DNA from 2 places in the Streptomyces sp. NPDC002206 genome. Region 1 is predicted to be linked to the other one. Evidence: riboswitches for the same ligand, from Rfam matches in the RefSeq annotation. Region 1 holds a riboswitch; the other holds the start of a gene.

Region 1 (7,594 bases):
GCGCGAAGACGCGCTCGATGCCGTACTTGATGTCCTTCGAGGTGATCGGCGTGCCGTCCTCGAACTTGACGCCGGCCTTCAGCTTGAAGGTGTACGTCTTGCCACCGTTGCTCAGCGTCGGCAGCGACTCGGCGAGGTCGGGGACCAGCTTGGTGCCGGCCTCACCGGGCTTCGAGTCGTACGCGAGCAGCTGGCGGATGTACAGCCGCTGCATGTTCCAGACGAAGCCGTAGTAGGCACGGGCCGGGTCGAGGAAGTCGACGTCCTGAGGGGACATCAGCTTCAGCGTGCCGCCCTTCTTGTCGGACGCGTTGATGACCTTGCCCTTGGTGGCCGCGTCGTAACCGGCACCCTGGTTCGAGGACGGCTTGTTGTCGCCGCCCCCTCCGCCACAGGCGGTTGCGGTCAGCGCCACCGCGGCCGCGAGGGCCGTGAGCGCAACTGCCTTCCGTGAGCGATTCACTGTCTTGCAACCTCCGTGATGTGGTGTGGCCCGTGGGTACGCAGTCCGCGCCCGACGGTCATTCGAGTGCCAACCGGCTCGCGCCGGAGACCTTTGGGGTCGGCTCAGCTGCCCTTCGGGTCGAGGGCGTCACGCAGCCCGTCGCCGAAGAGGTTGAATGCCAGAACGGTGATGAAGATCGCGAGTCCGGGGACAACCATGTAGGTCGGGTCCGCCTGGTAGGTGTTGATCGCGTCGGAGAGCATCTTGCCCCACGAGGCGGTCGGCGGCTTCACACCCGCGCCCAGGTAGCTGAGCGCGGCCTCGCTGAGGATGTTGGTCGGGATGATCAACGTCGAGTAGACGAGGATCGGCGCGACCAGGTTGGGCAGCAGCTCCTTGAAGAGGATGTAGCCCCGCCCGGCGCCCAGGCTACGTGCCGCCTCGACGTACTCCCGCTCGCGCAGGGACATCGTCTGCCCCCGGACGATACGGCCGATATAGGGCCAGCCGAAGAAGCCGATCACTACGATCAGCACGCCCATTCTGACGCCCGTACCGGTGAGCCCCCAGAGGGAGTTGGGCACAACGGAGACGAGGGCGATGGTGAACAGCAACTGCGGGAATGCGAGCAGCAGGTCCATCAGCCGGCTGATGAGTGCGTCGATCCAGCCGCCGAAGAAGCCGGCCACCGAGCCGAGGATGCTGCCGATGACCACCGAGACCATCGCGGCGAGGAAGGCCACCAGAAGCGAGATGCGCGCGCCGTAGACGATGCGGCTGAACACATCGCGGCCGTTGGTGGGTTCGACACCCAGCAGGTAGTCCGAGTTCATCCCGCCGAAGGAGCCCTTGGGGATGCCGAGGTCCGGGTCGAGCAGATCCTCGTGGAACTCGTTCGGCGGGTGGCCGAGGAGATTCACGATCAGGGGTGCGAAGACCGCGATCAGGATCAGCAGGAGCACGACCACACCACCGGCGAGCGCCACTTTGTCGCGCTTCAGCCGTGTCCAGGCGATACGTCCTGGCGAACGGCCTTCGATATCCTTGGCCGGGACATCGGCCGGGACGTCGACGGTCGCGGTCTCGGCCGCGCTGTCGTGCAGTGGTGCCGTCATCGTTGTGGGGACCTCTCTCGGCTCGACCGACGGTGGCCGGCCCGTGCCCGCCGCGGTAGCGGCTTGTTCTCATCACAGGTGCAAGTCGCACGTTTGGTGCGGGTGGTACGGAAGAAGCAGGTGGTGCGGATGGAACAGATCAACTGGTTCAACCAGAAGCCGCAGGTCGCGCAGGGGACCGAACGCTCCTTGTTCCGGGGAGTCTTCAACGCGTCGCGGATCACCCGCCAGCCCTGACGGGGAATGGATGCGCAACCGTGATGTGGCCTGGCGGCTTCCGTTATCCGAACATCGTGATCGTCCCAGCGGACCAAGTCGGCATTCTTCGCCCAGATCGGACAGGTACCCCAACAGCACCCATCCTGGGGCCAATTGGCAGGCGTCCGGACGGGTCAGCCGCGGGCCTGGGGGTAGCCGTAACCAGCGGCGGGAGCGGGCGCGACGTGCGCCTCGCGGTCGTAGAACGGGCGGGCGTTGGCACGCAGCCACATCGCGACCGGGTCGTACTCGTCGGACATGGCGACGGTCGAGACGGGAAGCCCGTCCGGGACCGCGCCGATCGACTGCTGCATCATCGCGCGCACCGCGTCGACGGAGGACTGACTCGTGTCGTAGAGATCCAGACCGATGGCGAGATACGGGACGCCGAGCGCGGGCTGCACCCAGGCGCGGCGCAACGAGCGGATCGCAGGGGTGTGATGGGCGTTCTGCGAGAGCAGTGCGTAGAACTGCGGGATCTCGATGGCCGGCTCGGTGAGCCGGAGCGGCCCTGCGGGCATCCGGTCGAGGCCGGTGGCGATCCGCCTCAGATCCAGCCAGGGAATGCCGACGCCGCCGCCGGGGGCGTGCGGGTTGAGCCAGATGCCCCAGCGGTCGGGGAAGAGGGCGCGGGCGATGTCGACGCCGGTGACCACCTCATGGGCCCGGTTCCAGCCGCTGGCCGCGAGTTCCTGGGCCGAGGTCACACAGGGGGCGTAGCCCAGCCCGTCGATCTCCATGTTCCCGTACTGGGCGTCCGGCGATCCGGCCCGGCCGTGCCAGAGCAGCATCCAGATCCGGTCCTGGGCGAGGGCCCGCAGCAACGCCTCGTACGCGTCGTAGCGCCCGGGCGTCACTTGGCGCAGCATGTGCTCGACCTGCCCGGCCGCCGCGGTGCCTGACGCACTCACCCTGGGTCCCGCCCCTCTTCGATCCACTGTGTCGGCCTGCCGCTCCCGGGGCACACGGGTGCGGCACGGTGGCCGAGGCACTAGCCATCAAACCAGCTTAAGCGGCGTCCCTGACACCGACTTGACGTCACAGGCCGACGGGTCGCGCACCGGCCGCCGGGCTCCGGCAAGGGGGTACCGGCCGCTCAGTGGCCCTGGCGCTGGTAGAACGGCCGGATCCTGGCCCGCATCCAGTCGGCGACCGGGTCCTGCGCCACGTCCAGCAGGACCAGGTTGACCGGCCAGGGCACCTCGACACGGCCGAGCGCGCGGCCCAGGGCATCCATCGGGGCGTTGCGTCCGGCGCCGTCCCAGGTCGAGAACTCGACACCTATGAAGAGGACGGGGTCGCCGCCCTCGATGCTGGCCAGCGTGCGGCGGGCGGTGCGCACGACACCGCTCTCCTCGAATTCACCGGCCGCGGCGGCGAGGAAGTCGACGGGCTCCTCCTGCCAGTCCGGCTCGTACAGCCGGACCCGGCCGCCGCTGGCCGGCCCGTCCAGAGAGGTGCGTCCGGCGCGGCAGAGCTCGGCGACGGCGGGCGGCGGCAGCGGCATGCCGACGGCGCCACCCGGGTTCACCGCGATGCCGAGCTGCGGGGGCAGTCCGCGGGCGAATTCGCGGGCGGGCGCCACGGTGAACGACATATGGGTGCCGACACAGCTCAGGAACTGCTGTTCGGAGCTGAAGACGGGGACGTACGCCGCGCCCTCGATCTCCACCGTGGGCAGATCGAGCGACGGGGCGTCGGGACCGCCGCCGTTGGGGAGCGGCACCCAGAGGTGGCTGCGGCCGAGCACTTCGACGAGCCGGCCGCCCGCCTCCGGGCTGCCGAGCGAGGCGCCGAGCACCTGTTCGAGCTCATTGGCCGGCCATCCGCCCTGCGGATGGGTCTGGACCGGTGCCGGAATGTCCACTGCTTCCCCTTCTCGCCCCATGGCTTGCCGCAGAACAGTAACTCCGGCGCGCCCCTCCGCGCTGACGGGCGGCACAGGCGCTAGGGACTGTTGTCGGCGAACGTGATCCGGGCCAGCATCCCGGCCGACCCCCGGTCCAGCAGCACCGCCGAGCAGCAGCCGGGCGGCAGGATGCCGGCCTCGGTATCCCGCAGCAGCCTGCCGACGGCCCTGCGGTGCCGGGCGAAGGCGTAACCGGAGACTCCGCGTCCGCGCTCGCGCTGACCCTCCCTCGCCACCTGCGGGGTGACGTCCAGCAGCACGAGGTGAAGGACACGGCCGCGGCGTCGCGCGTCCCGGGCCAGCCAGCCCCGTACCCACGCCTGGGTGCCGCAGTCGTGGACCACGACCGAGTCACCGGAGCGCAGCGCCCGCCAGAGCCCCCAGTAGTGGGCGACGCGGACCAGCGGGCGATAGAGGGCGTACGGGAGTAAGCGGGGCACTCGCTGCGCCCAGCGGTCCCGGGTGTCCTGGGAGTCGATGGCCCGTACGGTCACCGCTCGCCGGATGAGCGTCGATTTGCCGCTGCCGGGCAGCCCGGAGACCACCACCACATCGCCCGCGGCGAAGTGCAGGCCGCGCGGGCTGCGCCCGGCGCGCTCGCGCAGATCGCGCACGACGGGTGCGTGCGTGCCGAGCCTTCCCCGGACGGGTGTGCCCGGCTGTGCGGGCATCGCGCCGTGCGCGGCCCCTACGGTCGTCGCGTACCGCTGCAACGTCATTGCCCTCCCCCTGTCGGTCGCCCACGCCTGCCCACGAAGTGTAAAGAAAAGGCAATGCGAGACAACCGTCCCACCGTTCGTTTCGCTCACGCGGTACCGACGCCCCACTCTTCCGCAATGCGTGCAATGATGACCCGGCCAACTGCATAAAGGCCGCTTGAATCCGCGCGGGAGAGTTCCGGCCACTGACTGTGCCGGGCGCCGAAGGAGCAAGATCCTCCCTTGAATCTCTCAGGCCCCGTACCGCGTGGATGAGGCAGATCTGAAAAGCGAGCCGCCGCGGCGGCTCCACCCAAGGTGCAAGCCGAACCCGTCAGGGTCTCTCGGCGAACCTCTCAGGTTCCGATGACAGATGGGGAGGGATCGTCCTCGCCGTCATGCCCTGGGAGCCACACCTATGAGCAACGCCCCCCGTCTCACCGCCCTCGACGCCCTGCACCGCTCGCTGGGCGCGACCATGACCGACTTCGCGGGCTGGGACATGCCGCTGCGGTACGCGAGTGAGCGCGACGAGCACAACGCGGTGCGTACGAAGGCCGGCCTCTTCGACCTGTCGCACATGGGCGAGATCACCGTCACCGGCCCGCAGGCAGCGGCATTCCTGAACTTCGCGCTGGTCGGCAACATCGGCACCGTCGCCGTCGGCCGCGCCCGCTACACGATGATCTGCGCCGAGGACGGCGGGATCCTGGACGACCTGATCGTCTACCGCCTCGGCGAGACCGAGTACATGGTCGTCGCCAACGCCGGGAACGCCCAGATCGTGCTGGACGCGCTGACCGCCCGCGCCGACGGGTTCGACGCCCAGGTCCGCGACGACCGCGACGGGTACGCGCTGATCGCCGTCCAGGGCCCCGAGTCCCCCGCCATCCTGGCCTCGGTCACCGACGCCGACCTGGACGGTCTGAAGTACTACGCGGGCCTGCCCGGCACCGTCGCCGGTGTGCCCGCGCTGATCGCCCGTACCGGCTACACCGGCGAGGACGGCTTCGAGCTGTTCGTCGCCCCCGAGCACGCCGAACAGCTCTGGCAGGCCCTCACCGCGGCGGGCGCCCCGCACGGCCTCATCCCGTGCGGTCTGTCCTGCCGTGACACGCTGCGCCTGGAGGCCGGCATGCCGCTGTACGGGCACGAGCTGACCACCGAGCTGACGCCGTTCGACGCCGGTCTGGGCCGGGTCGTGAAGTTCGAGAAGGAGGGCGACTTCGTCGGCCGCAAGGCGCTGGAGGCCGCCGCCGAGCGCGCCGAGACCGCCCCGCCGCGCAAGCTGGTCGGCCTGATCGCCGAGGGCCGCCGGGTGCCGCGCGCCGGGTTCCCCGTCGTCGCCGAGGGGCAGGTCATCGGCCAGGTCACCTCCGGCGCCCCGTCCCCGACCCTCGGCAAGCCGATCGCCATCGCGTACGTGGACGCCGCGCACGCCGCGCCCGGGACCACGGGCGTCGGAGTGGACATCCGCGGCAGCCACGAGCCGTACGAGGTCGTGGCCCTGCCGTTCTACAAGCGGCAGAAGTGACGCAGTCGCGTCTCACCCCGTAAGACCACCGTTCATCAGCACTCCCCCGCGTACAGGAGAATTCAGGTCATGAGCAACCCCCAGCAGCTGCGTTACAGCAAGGAGCACGAGTGGCTGTCGGCCGTCGAGGACGGTGTGGCCACGATCGGTATCACCGAGTTCGCGGCCAACGCGCTCGGCGACGTCGTCTACGCCCAGCTCCCCGAGGTCGGTGACACGGTGACCGAGGGCGAGACCTGCGGTGAGCTGGAGTCGACCAAGTCCGTCAGCGACCTGTACTCGCCGGTCACCGGCGAGGTCACCGCCGCGAACCAGGACGTCGTGGACGACCCGGCGCTGGTGAACTCCGCTCCCTTCGAGGGCGGCTGGCTGTTCAAGGTACGCATCACGGAAGAGCCGAAGGACCTGCTCTCCGCAGACGAGTACTCCGAGTTCTCCGGCAACTAAAGACCCCAAGGGACCACCTGATGTCGCTTCTCAACTCCTCCCTCCACGAGCTGGACCCGGACGTCGCCGCCGCCGTCGACGCCGAGCTCCACCGTCAGCAGTCCACTCTCGAAATGATCGCCTCGGAGAACTTCGCTCCGGTCGCGGTCATGGAAGCCCAGGGCTCCGTCCTCACCAACAAGTACGCCGAGGGCTACCCGGGCCGCCGCTACTACGGCGGCTGCGAGCACGTCGACGTGGTCGAGCAGATCGCCATCGACCGGATCAAGGCGCTGTTCGGCGCCGAGGCCGCGAACGTCCAGCCGCACTCGGGTGCGCAGGCCAACGCCGCCGCGATGTTCGCGCTGCTGAAGCCGGGCGACACGATCATGGGTCTGAACCTGGCCCACGGCGGTCACCTGACCCACGGCATGAAGATCAACTTCTCCGGCAAGCTCTACAACGTGGTCCCGTACCACGTGGACGACACCGGTGTCGTGGACATGGCCGAGGTCGAGCGTCTGGCCAAGGAGTCCAAGCCGAAGCTGATCGTCGCCGGCTGGTCCGCGTACCCCCGCCAGCTGGACTTCGCCGCCTTCCGCCGCATCGCGGACGAGGTCGGCGCGTACCTGATGGTCGACATGGCACACTTCGCGGGCCTGGTGGCCGCGGGTCTGCACCCCAACCCGGTGCCGCACGCCCATGTCGTCACGACCACCACGCACAAGACCCTCGGCGGTCCGCGCGGTGGCGTCATCCTGTCGACGCAGGAGCTCGCCAAGAAGATCAACTCTGCCGTCTTCCCCGGCCAGCAGGGTGGTCCGCTGGAGCACGTGATCGCGGCCAAGGCGGTCTCGTTCAAGGTTGCGGCGACCGAGGAGTTCAAGGAGCGCCAGCAGCGCACCCTGGACGGCGCCCGCATCCTCGCCGAGCGTCTGGTGCAGCCGGACGTCACCGAGGTCGGTGTCTCCGTCCTCTCCGGCGGTACCGACGTCCACCTGGTCCTCGTCGACCTGCGCAACTCCGAGCTGGACGGCCAGCAGGCCGAGGACCGGCTCCACGAGCTCGGCATCACGGTCAACCGCAACGCCATCCCGAACGACCCGCGGCCTCCGATGGTCACCTCCGGTCTGCGGATCGGTACGCCGGCCCTGGCCACCCGCGGCTTCCAGGCCGAGGACTTCACCGAGGTCGCCGAGATCATCGCGT
Region 2 (7,594 bases), on a different contig from region 1:
TCCATGCTGAGAACACCGACGGGCGGTGCCGGTCACGGCACCGCCACCGCCGACGACCGTGCGATGAGTATCGGCGCGGTGCTCCTGCAGCTGCGGGACGAATTTCCCGAAGTCACCATCTCCAAGATTCGCTTTCTGGAGGCCGAGGGGCTCGTCGAGCCGCAGCGGACGCCTTCCGGATACCGGAAGTTCCGGCCCGACGACGTCGAGCGGCTGGCGCAGGTGCTGCGGATGCAGCGGGACCACTATCTCCCGCTGAAGGTCATCCGGGAGCACCTGGACGCCCTCGCCCGCGGTGAACAGGCCTCCCTGCCGTCCGCGGGCGGGCAGCGGGACCTGACCGACGGTTCTTCCTGGGACGCCGAGTCCGGGCGGGCGACCGCGGCGCGGATCGGGCGCGCGGAGCTGCTGGCCGCCGCCGAGGCGAGCGAGAGCGAGCTCGAGGAGTGGGAGTCGTACGGCCTTGTCGCTCCGACGGCGGAAGGCGGCTACGACGCCGAGACGGTGACCGTGGCCAAACTTGTGGCGGATCTGGGTCGATTCGGTCTCGAACCGCGTCATCTGCGGGCCATGCGAGGGGCTGCGGAGCGTGAGGCCGGGCTGATCGAGCAGGTGGTCGCTCCCCTGCGCCGGCACCGGAATCCGCAGACCAGAGCGCATGCGGAGGCCACGGCGAAGGAGCTCGCGGAGCTGTCCGTACGGCTTCATTCGGCCTTCGTGCAGACCGCTCTGCGGATCCAGCTCCACTGATCACGGGGGAGCCCGACTACCCAAACCTGCCGAGCACGTCCTAGGGTTGCTGTGTGAACGAGCTCGACGTTGTGGGTGTCCGGGTGGAAATGCCCTCCAACCAACCGATCGTGCTCCTGCGTGAAGTGGGAGGCGACCGGTACCTCCCCATTTGGATCGGTCCTGGTGAGGCGACCGCGATCGCCTTCGCCCAGCAGGGCATGGCTCCGGCCAGGCCGCTGACCCATGATCTCTTCAAGGATGTGCTCGAGGCCCTCGGCCAGGAGCTCACCGAGGTCCGTATCACGGACCTGCGGGAAGGGGTCTTCTACGCGGAGCTGGTCTTCGCCGGCGGGGTCGAGGTGAGCGCGCGTCCGTCCGACGCCATAGCGCTCGCGCTGCGCACCGGCACGCCGATCTACGGCAGTGACGGGGTGCTCGACGACGCGGGTATCGCCATCCCGGACGAGCAGGAGGACGAGGTCGAGAAGTTCCGGGAGTTCCTCGACCAGATCTCACCGGAGGACTTCGGTACCAACAGCCAGTGACCGTCCTGCGGAGGTGCCTCAGCGCATCCGGCAAGCCATTCCCGGGAATGAGACACGGGAAACCACCCTCAGGGTGATTATCACCCGGCGTGCCGAGTGTGGCGATCGTTGACGCACCCCGAGTGACTGCCTACCTTCGAGATGGCAGGTCAAGGATGGAGGTCGGCGTGAGAAACAGCGGCGACGGTACGGCAGCGGGTGGGCCGTATCTGCAGCACGGAAGTACAGCCGGCCACTCCATCAGGCAACCGGTTCAACCGGCGGCGATGGCAGGGGACGGCGCGGCTTCGGCCGAGGACATCGGATATCGCGGGCCGACGGCGTGCGCGGCGGCAGGGATCACCTATCGGCAGCTCGACTACTGGGCCCGCACGGGGCTCGTCGAGCCGAGCGTGCGTCCCGCCTACGGATCGGGCACACAGCGCCTCTACAGCTTCAGGGACGTCGTCCTGCTGAAGATCGTGAAGCGCTTCCTGGACACCGGTGTGGCACTGCAGAACATCCGCACCACGGTCCAGCATCTGCGCGCCCGGGGGTTCCAGGATCTGGAGCGGATGACACTCATGAGCGACGGTGCGACGGTCTACGAGTGCTCCTCGCCCGACGAGGTAGTGGATCTGCTCCAGGGGGGCCAGGGGGTCTTCGGTATCGCCGTCGGCGTGGTGTGGCGCGACGTCGACGCCGCCCTGTCGCAGTTGCACGGCGAGCGGGTGGACACGGGTGAGACGTTGGTCGGCAACAACCCCACCGACGAGCTTGCCCGGCGGCGCAACCGCGCTGTCTGACCGCGTGCCGATCCGGGGTGCCGCGATTGTCAGTGCCGTAGGGCAGCATCGATTGATGTGAGAGCCGCGCCCACCATCCTCCATCTCGACATGGATGCCTTCTACGCCTCTGCGGAGCAGGCGGCGAAGCCCAGCCTGCGCGGCAAGCCGGTCGTAGTGGGTGGGCTGGGGCCGCGCGGGGTCGTCGCCACCGCGTCGTACGAGGCCCGGCGGTTCGGGGTGCACTCGGCGATGCCGACGGCCCAGGCCCGGCGCCTGGCACCCAACGCCGCCTACCTGGTGCCACGCTTCATGCTGTACCGGACGGTGAGCGACCAGGTGATGGAGCTGCTCGGGCGGCTCTCACCCCTGGTGGAGCCGCTCAGTCTGGACGAGGCCTTTGTCGATCTGGAGGCCGGCGGGGTGGCCGACGACTCGGCCTCGGCGCGGGCCGTCGGTGAACAGTTGCGTGACGCCATCAGAGCCGTCACCGGCCTCACCGGCTCGGTGGGCCTCGCGGGCTCGAAGATGCTGGCCAAGATCGCCTCGGAGGAGGCCAAGCCCAACGGGCTGATGCTCATCGAGCCGGGCACCGAGCGCGAGCTGCTCGCGCCCATGTCCGTGCGGATCCTGCCCGGCGTCGGACCGGCCACCGGGGACCACCTGCGACGCGCGGGGATGACCACGGTCGACGACCTGGCCGAGGCGGGTGAGGCGGAGCTCGTACGGCTGCTCGGCAAGGCTCACGGCGTCTCACTGCACCGCATGGCCCTCGGGTACGACAACCGCCCCGTCGTCGCGGAGCGCGACGCGAAGTCGGTCTCGGTCGAGGACACCTTCGACATGGACCTGCACGACCGGGTCCGGGTCAGGACGGAGGTCGACCGGCTGGCCGACCGGTGTGTCCAGCGGCTGCGGGCCGCGGAGCGGTCGGGACGGACCGTGGTGCTGAAGGTCCGCAGGTACGACTTCTCGACGCTCACGCGGTCCGAGACGCTGCGGGGGCCCACGGACGACCCCGCGGTGGTCAGAGAGGCGGCTGCGCGGCTCCTGGAGGCCGTGGACACCACCGGAGGCGTACGGCTCCTCGGGGTGGGTGTCACGGGGCTCGCCGACTACACCCAGGAAGACCTCTTCGCGCAGGCGGCCGGTGAGCGTGCCGCGCTCGACGACCCGGCTGCAGACGACCTGGTCCCTGGTGAGCACGGGGACGAGTCGGTGTCCGGTGCACCGGAGCAGGAGACCCCCGAGCAGCTCGCGGCCCGGCGGTGGCCCGCCGGGCACGACGTACGCCATGACACCTATGGCCATGGGTGGGTGCAGGGCAGCGGGGTGGGCCGGGTGACGGTGCGGTTCGAGGAACCCGAGTCGCCGCCCGGCCGGGTGCGCACGTTCCGTATCGACGATCCGAATCTGCGGCCCGCGGACCCGCTGCCACTGGTGCGCGACCCCGTGGACTATTCGTCCTGGCCGGCCAGCCTGCCGAAGGAGCGGTCCGGTCCCGGCTCCTCGGGCGGCGAGTCCAGACCGTAGTGCCGGTAGAGCTGAAGCTCCTGTTCCGGCGAGAGATGGCGGCCCACGCCGAAGTCGGGTGCGTCCTTGATCAGCGCGCGGTCGAAGGGGATTCGGAGCGAATCGTCGACGAATTCGCTGGGCTCCAGCGGGACGAAGGCGTCCCTGCTGAACAGTCCGGTACGCACGGCGGCCCACTCGGGGACACCGGTCGCGTCGTCGAGATACACCTCGTCGATGGTGCCTATCTTGGTGCCCTTGCGGTCGAACGCCTTGCGGCCGATCAGGCTGCGCGGATCGATGTCGGTCTGCACGGTCCCTCCCATTGGTCGCGGCTACTCCACAGGCACTACGAAAGTGCAGATCCGGGGCTTCGGCCACTCGAGACTTCTGAGACGAACCCCGCTGGTAGGCTGGCTATGGCCGCTGACCCCGTGCGGGAGAGCCCTCCGGAGCAAATCCGGCAGGCGCCGAAGGAGCAAATCCTCCCCGGAATCTCTCAGGCCCCCGTACCGCACGGACGAGGTCACTCTGGAAAGCAGGGCGGGTTTCGTGGCGGCTGACGCCGGAACGGATCCCTTCCTCACCGACGGTGAAAGTCGGTACGCCGCAGGGCGGACCGGTGAAGCTCTCAGGTTGAGATGACAGAGGGGGAGGCCGTCCGGGCACCCGCGCCGCGGTGCCCCTCGCAGGTCGTGACAGACCAGGAGGCCTCCACCATGACCCCCCGTCGCACCCCGCTCTCCCAGCTGGAGCAGGGCATCCCCTTCGAACATCGCCACATCGGACCCGATGACGAGGCGCAGGCGAAGATGCTCGCCCAGGTCGGTTACGGCTCGCTCGACGACCTGACCGCGGCCGCAGTGCCCGATGTCATCAAGAGCACAGAGGCGCTGCAGCTGCCGACGGCCCGCACCGAGGCCGAGGTCCTGGCCGAGCTGCGCTCCCTCGCCGACCGCAACCAGGTCCTCGCCCCGATGATCGGGCTCGGCTACTACGGCACCTTCACCCCGCCGGTGATCCTTCGCAACGTCATGGAGAACCCCGCCTGGTACACGGCCTACACGCCGTACCAGCCGGAGATCTCGCAGGGCCGACTCGAGGCCCTCCTCAACTTCCAGACGATGGTCGCCGAGCTGACCGGGCTGCCCACCTCCGGCGCCTCGCTGCTCGACGAGGGCACTGCGGCCGCCGAGGCCATGGCGCTCGCGCGGCGCGTCGGCAAGGTCAAGAACGGCGTCTTCCTGGTCGACGCAGACACCCTGCCGCAGACCGTCGCCGTGATAGAGACCCGCGCCGAGCCGACCGGTGTCGAGGTGGTCGTCGCCGACCTCAGCGAGGGCATCCCCGCCGACATCGCCGAGCGCGGTGTCTTCGGCGTGCTGCTCCAGTACCCGGGAGCCTCCGGCGCCGTCCGGGACATCAAGCCCGTCATCGAGCAGGCCCATGAGCTCGGCGCCATCGTCACCGTCGCCGCCGATCTGCTGGCCCTGACCCTCCTCACCTCGCCCGGTGACCTCGGCGCGGACATCGCCGTCGGCACCACGCAGCGCTTCGGTGTGCCGATGGGCTTCGGCGGACCGCACGCGGGCTTCATGGCCGTGCGCGAGAAGTTCGCCCGCAGCCTGCCCGGCCGCCTCGTCGGTGTCTCTGTCGATGCGGACGGCAACAAGGCGTACCGCCTCGCCCTGCAGACCCGTGAGCAGCACATCCGCCGCGAGAAGGCCACCAGCAACATCTGTACCGCTCAGGTGCTGCTCGCCGTCATGGCCGGGATGTACGCCGTCTACCACGGCCCCGACGGACTGCGGACGATCGCGCGGCGCACGCACCGCTACGCCGCGATCCTGGCCGAGGGCCTGCGGGCTGCCTCCATCGACGTCGAGACCGACTCCTACTTCGACACGCTCACCGTGCGCGTCCCGGGCAGGGCCGCCGAGGTCGTCGCCGACGCCCGTGAGCGCGGCGTCAACCTGCGGTTCGTCGACGCCGACCTGGTCTCCCTCGCCTGCGACGAGACCACCACCCGTACGCAGATCGCCGCCGTGTGGGCCGCCTTCGGCACCGACGGCGACATCGAGGCGCTGGACGGCGTGGCCGTCGACGCGCTGCCCGAGTCCCTGCTGCGCACAAACGACTTCCTCACCCACCCGGTCTTCCACCAGCACCGTTCCGAGACCGCGATGCTCCGCTACCTGCGCAAGCTCGCCGACCGTGACTACGCGCTGGACCGCGGCATGATTCCGCTCGGCTCCTGCACCATGAAGCTGAACGCGACCGCCGAGATGGAGTCGATCACCTGGCCCGAGTTCGGTGCGCTCCACCCGTTCGCGCCGGCCGAGCAGGCGGAGGGTTTCCTCACGCTCATCCGTGAGCTGGAGGAGCGTCTCGCCGAGGTCACCGGATACGACGCGGTCTCCATTCAGCCGAACGCGGGCTCGCAGGGCGAGTTCGCAGGTCTGCTGGCCGTGCGCGCATACCACCGGGCCAACGGCGACGATCAGCGGACCGTCTGCCTCATCCCGTCCTCCGCGCACGGCACCAATGCCGCGAGCGCCGTGATGGCGGGCATGAAGGTCGTCGTGGTGAGGACTGCCGACGACGGCGAGGTCGACATCGAGGACCTCCGCGCCAAGATCCAGCAGTACCGTGACGAGCTGGCCGTACTCATGATCACGTACCCGTCGACGCACGGTGTGTTCGAGGAGCACGTCGCCGACATCTGCGCCGAGGTGCACGACGCGGGAGGTCAGGTGTACGTCGACGGGGCCAACCTCAACGCGCTCGTCGGCCTTGCCAAGCCGGGCCGGTTCGGCGGCGATGTCTCGCACCTCAACCTGCACAAGACCTTCTGCATCCCGCACGGCGGCGGCGGCCCGGGTGTCGGCCCGGTCGGCGTCCGCGCGCACCTTGCGCCGTACCTGCCGAACCACCCGCTGCAGCCCGCCGCGGGTCCCGAGACCGGTGTCGGACCGATCTCGGCCGCTCCGTGGGGTTCGGCCGGCATTCTGCCGATCTCGTGGGCGTACGTACGTCTGATGGGCGGCGAGGGCCTGAAGCGTGCGACGCAGGTCGCCGTACTCGCCGCCAACTACATCGCCAAGCGTCTGGAACCGCACTACCCGATCCTTTACACCGGCCCGGCCGGACTCGTCGCGCACGAGTGCATCGTGGATCTGCGGCCGATCTCCAAGGCGACCGGTGTCAGCGTCGACGACATCGCCAAGCGCCTGGTCGACTACGGATTCCACGCGCCGACCATGTCCTTCCCGGTGGCCGGGACGCTGATGATCGAGCCGACCGAGAGCGAGGACCTCGCCGAGCTCGACCGGTTCTGCGACACGATGATCGCCATTCGCCACGAGGTCGAGAAGGTCGCCTCCGGCGAGTGGAGCGCGGACGACAACCCGCTCACCAACGCCCCGCACACGGCCGCCATGCTCGGCGGGGAGTGGAAGCACGGCTACAGCCGCGAGGAGGCCGTCTTCCCGGCCGGGGTCTCGGCCGCCGACAAGTACTGGCCGCCGGTGCGCCGGATCGACGGCGCGTTCGGTGACCGTAACCTCGTCTGCTCCTGCCCGCCGCTGGACGAGTACGACAACTGACCCACCCGTCGGGTGTGACGCGGACATGCGTCGGGGCCGGTGCGGAGATCTTCTCCGGGCCGGCCCCCGTTCGTACGGGCCGCGGTCAGGCGGCCTTCATCACCTGGCCGGTTTCCAGCGGCCGGTGCGGGGCGATGATCTGCCCGTCCGGGAGCAGCTCACCGGTGTCCTCGAAGAGCAGGACGCCGTTGCACAGCAGGCTCCAGCCCTGTTCCGGGTGGTGAGCCATCAGACGGGCAGCCTCCCGGTCGGCTGAGTCGGCGGTCGGGCAGGGTGGCTGGTGCTGGCACATGGGTGGGTTCTTTCGCTGCGTTGTGGTGAGTGTCCTGCGGCTTGATGAGGTGTTCATGGCCGCCCCCCGTATCAATCGGTCCGGTCCCAGTGTTGCCCCACGGGCGTCAATCCGCAGGGATTTCGCGGCAGCACTTCTCCTACT

Evidence for each region. A riboswitch is a leader RNA that binds a small molecule or an ion and turns the genes downstream of it on or off. The one in region 1 is predicted to bind glycine.
Region 2: it holds a riboswitch for glycine, as region 1 does, so the genes downstream of both, gcvP (aminomethyl-transferring glycine dehydrogenase) here and gcvT (glycine cleavage system aminomethyltransferase GcvT) in region 1, are expected to answer to the same signal.

Annotation. Positions count from the first base shown of each region.
Region 1 covers NZ_JBSFCW010000009.1:237,523-245,116, forward strand. Annotated here, with positions in the region: gene ACWCP8_RS19570 (ABC transporter substrate-binding protein) at 1-463, opposite strand, end outside; gene ACWCP8_RS19575 (ABC transporter permease) at 568-1,560, opposite strand; gene ACWCP8_RS19580 (enhanced serine sensitivity protein SseB C-terminal domain-containing protein) at 1,953-2,729, opposite strand; gene ACWCP8_RS19585 (enhanced serine sensitivity protein SseB) at 2,915-3,685, opposite strand; gene ACWCP8_RS19590 (AAA family ATPase) at 3,766-4,446, opposite strand; glycine riboswitch at 4,605-4,702, shown strand; gene gcvT (glycine cleavage system aminomethyltransferase GcvT) at 4,844-5,959, shown strand; gene gcvH (glycine cleavage system protein GcvH) at 6,029-6,406, shown strand; gene glyA (serine hydroxymethyltransferase) at 6,427-7,594, shown strand, end outside.
Region 2 covers NZ_JBSFCW010000016.1:6,516-14,109, forward strand. Annotated here, with positions in the region: gene ftsR (transcriptional regulator FtsR) at 4-750, shown strand; gene ACWCP8_RS25595 (bifunctional nuclease family protein) at 804-1,277, shown strand; gene ACWCP8_RS25600 (MerR family transcriptional regulator) at 1,445-2,062, shown strand; gene ACWCP8_RS25605 (DNA polymerase IV) at 2,120-3,574, shown strand; gene ACWCP8_RS25610 (PRC-barrel domain-containing protein) at 3,499-3,879, opposite strand; glycine riboswitch at 3,981-4,078, shown strand; gene gcvP (aminomethyl-transferring glycine dehydrogenase) at 4,273-7,158, shown strand; gene ACWCP8_RS25620 (DUF5999 family protein) at 7,244-7,450, opposite strand.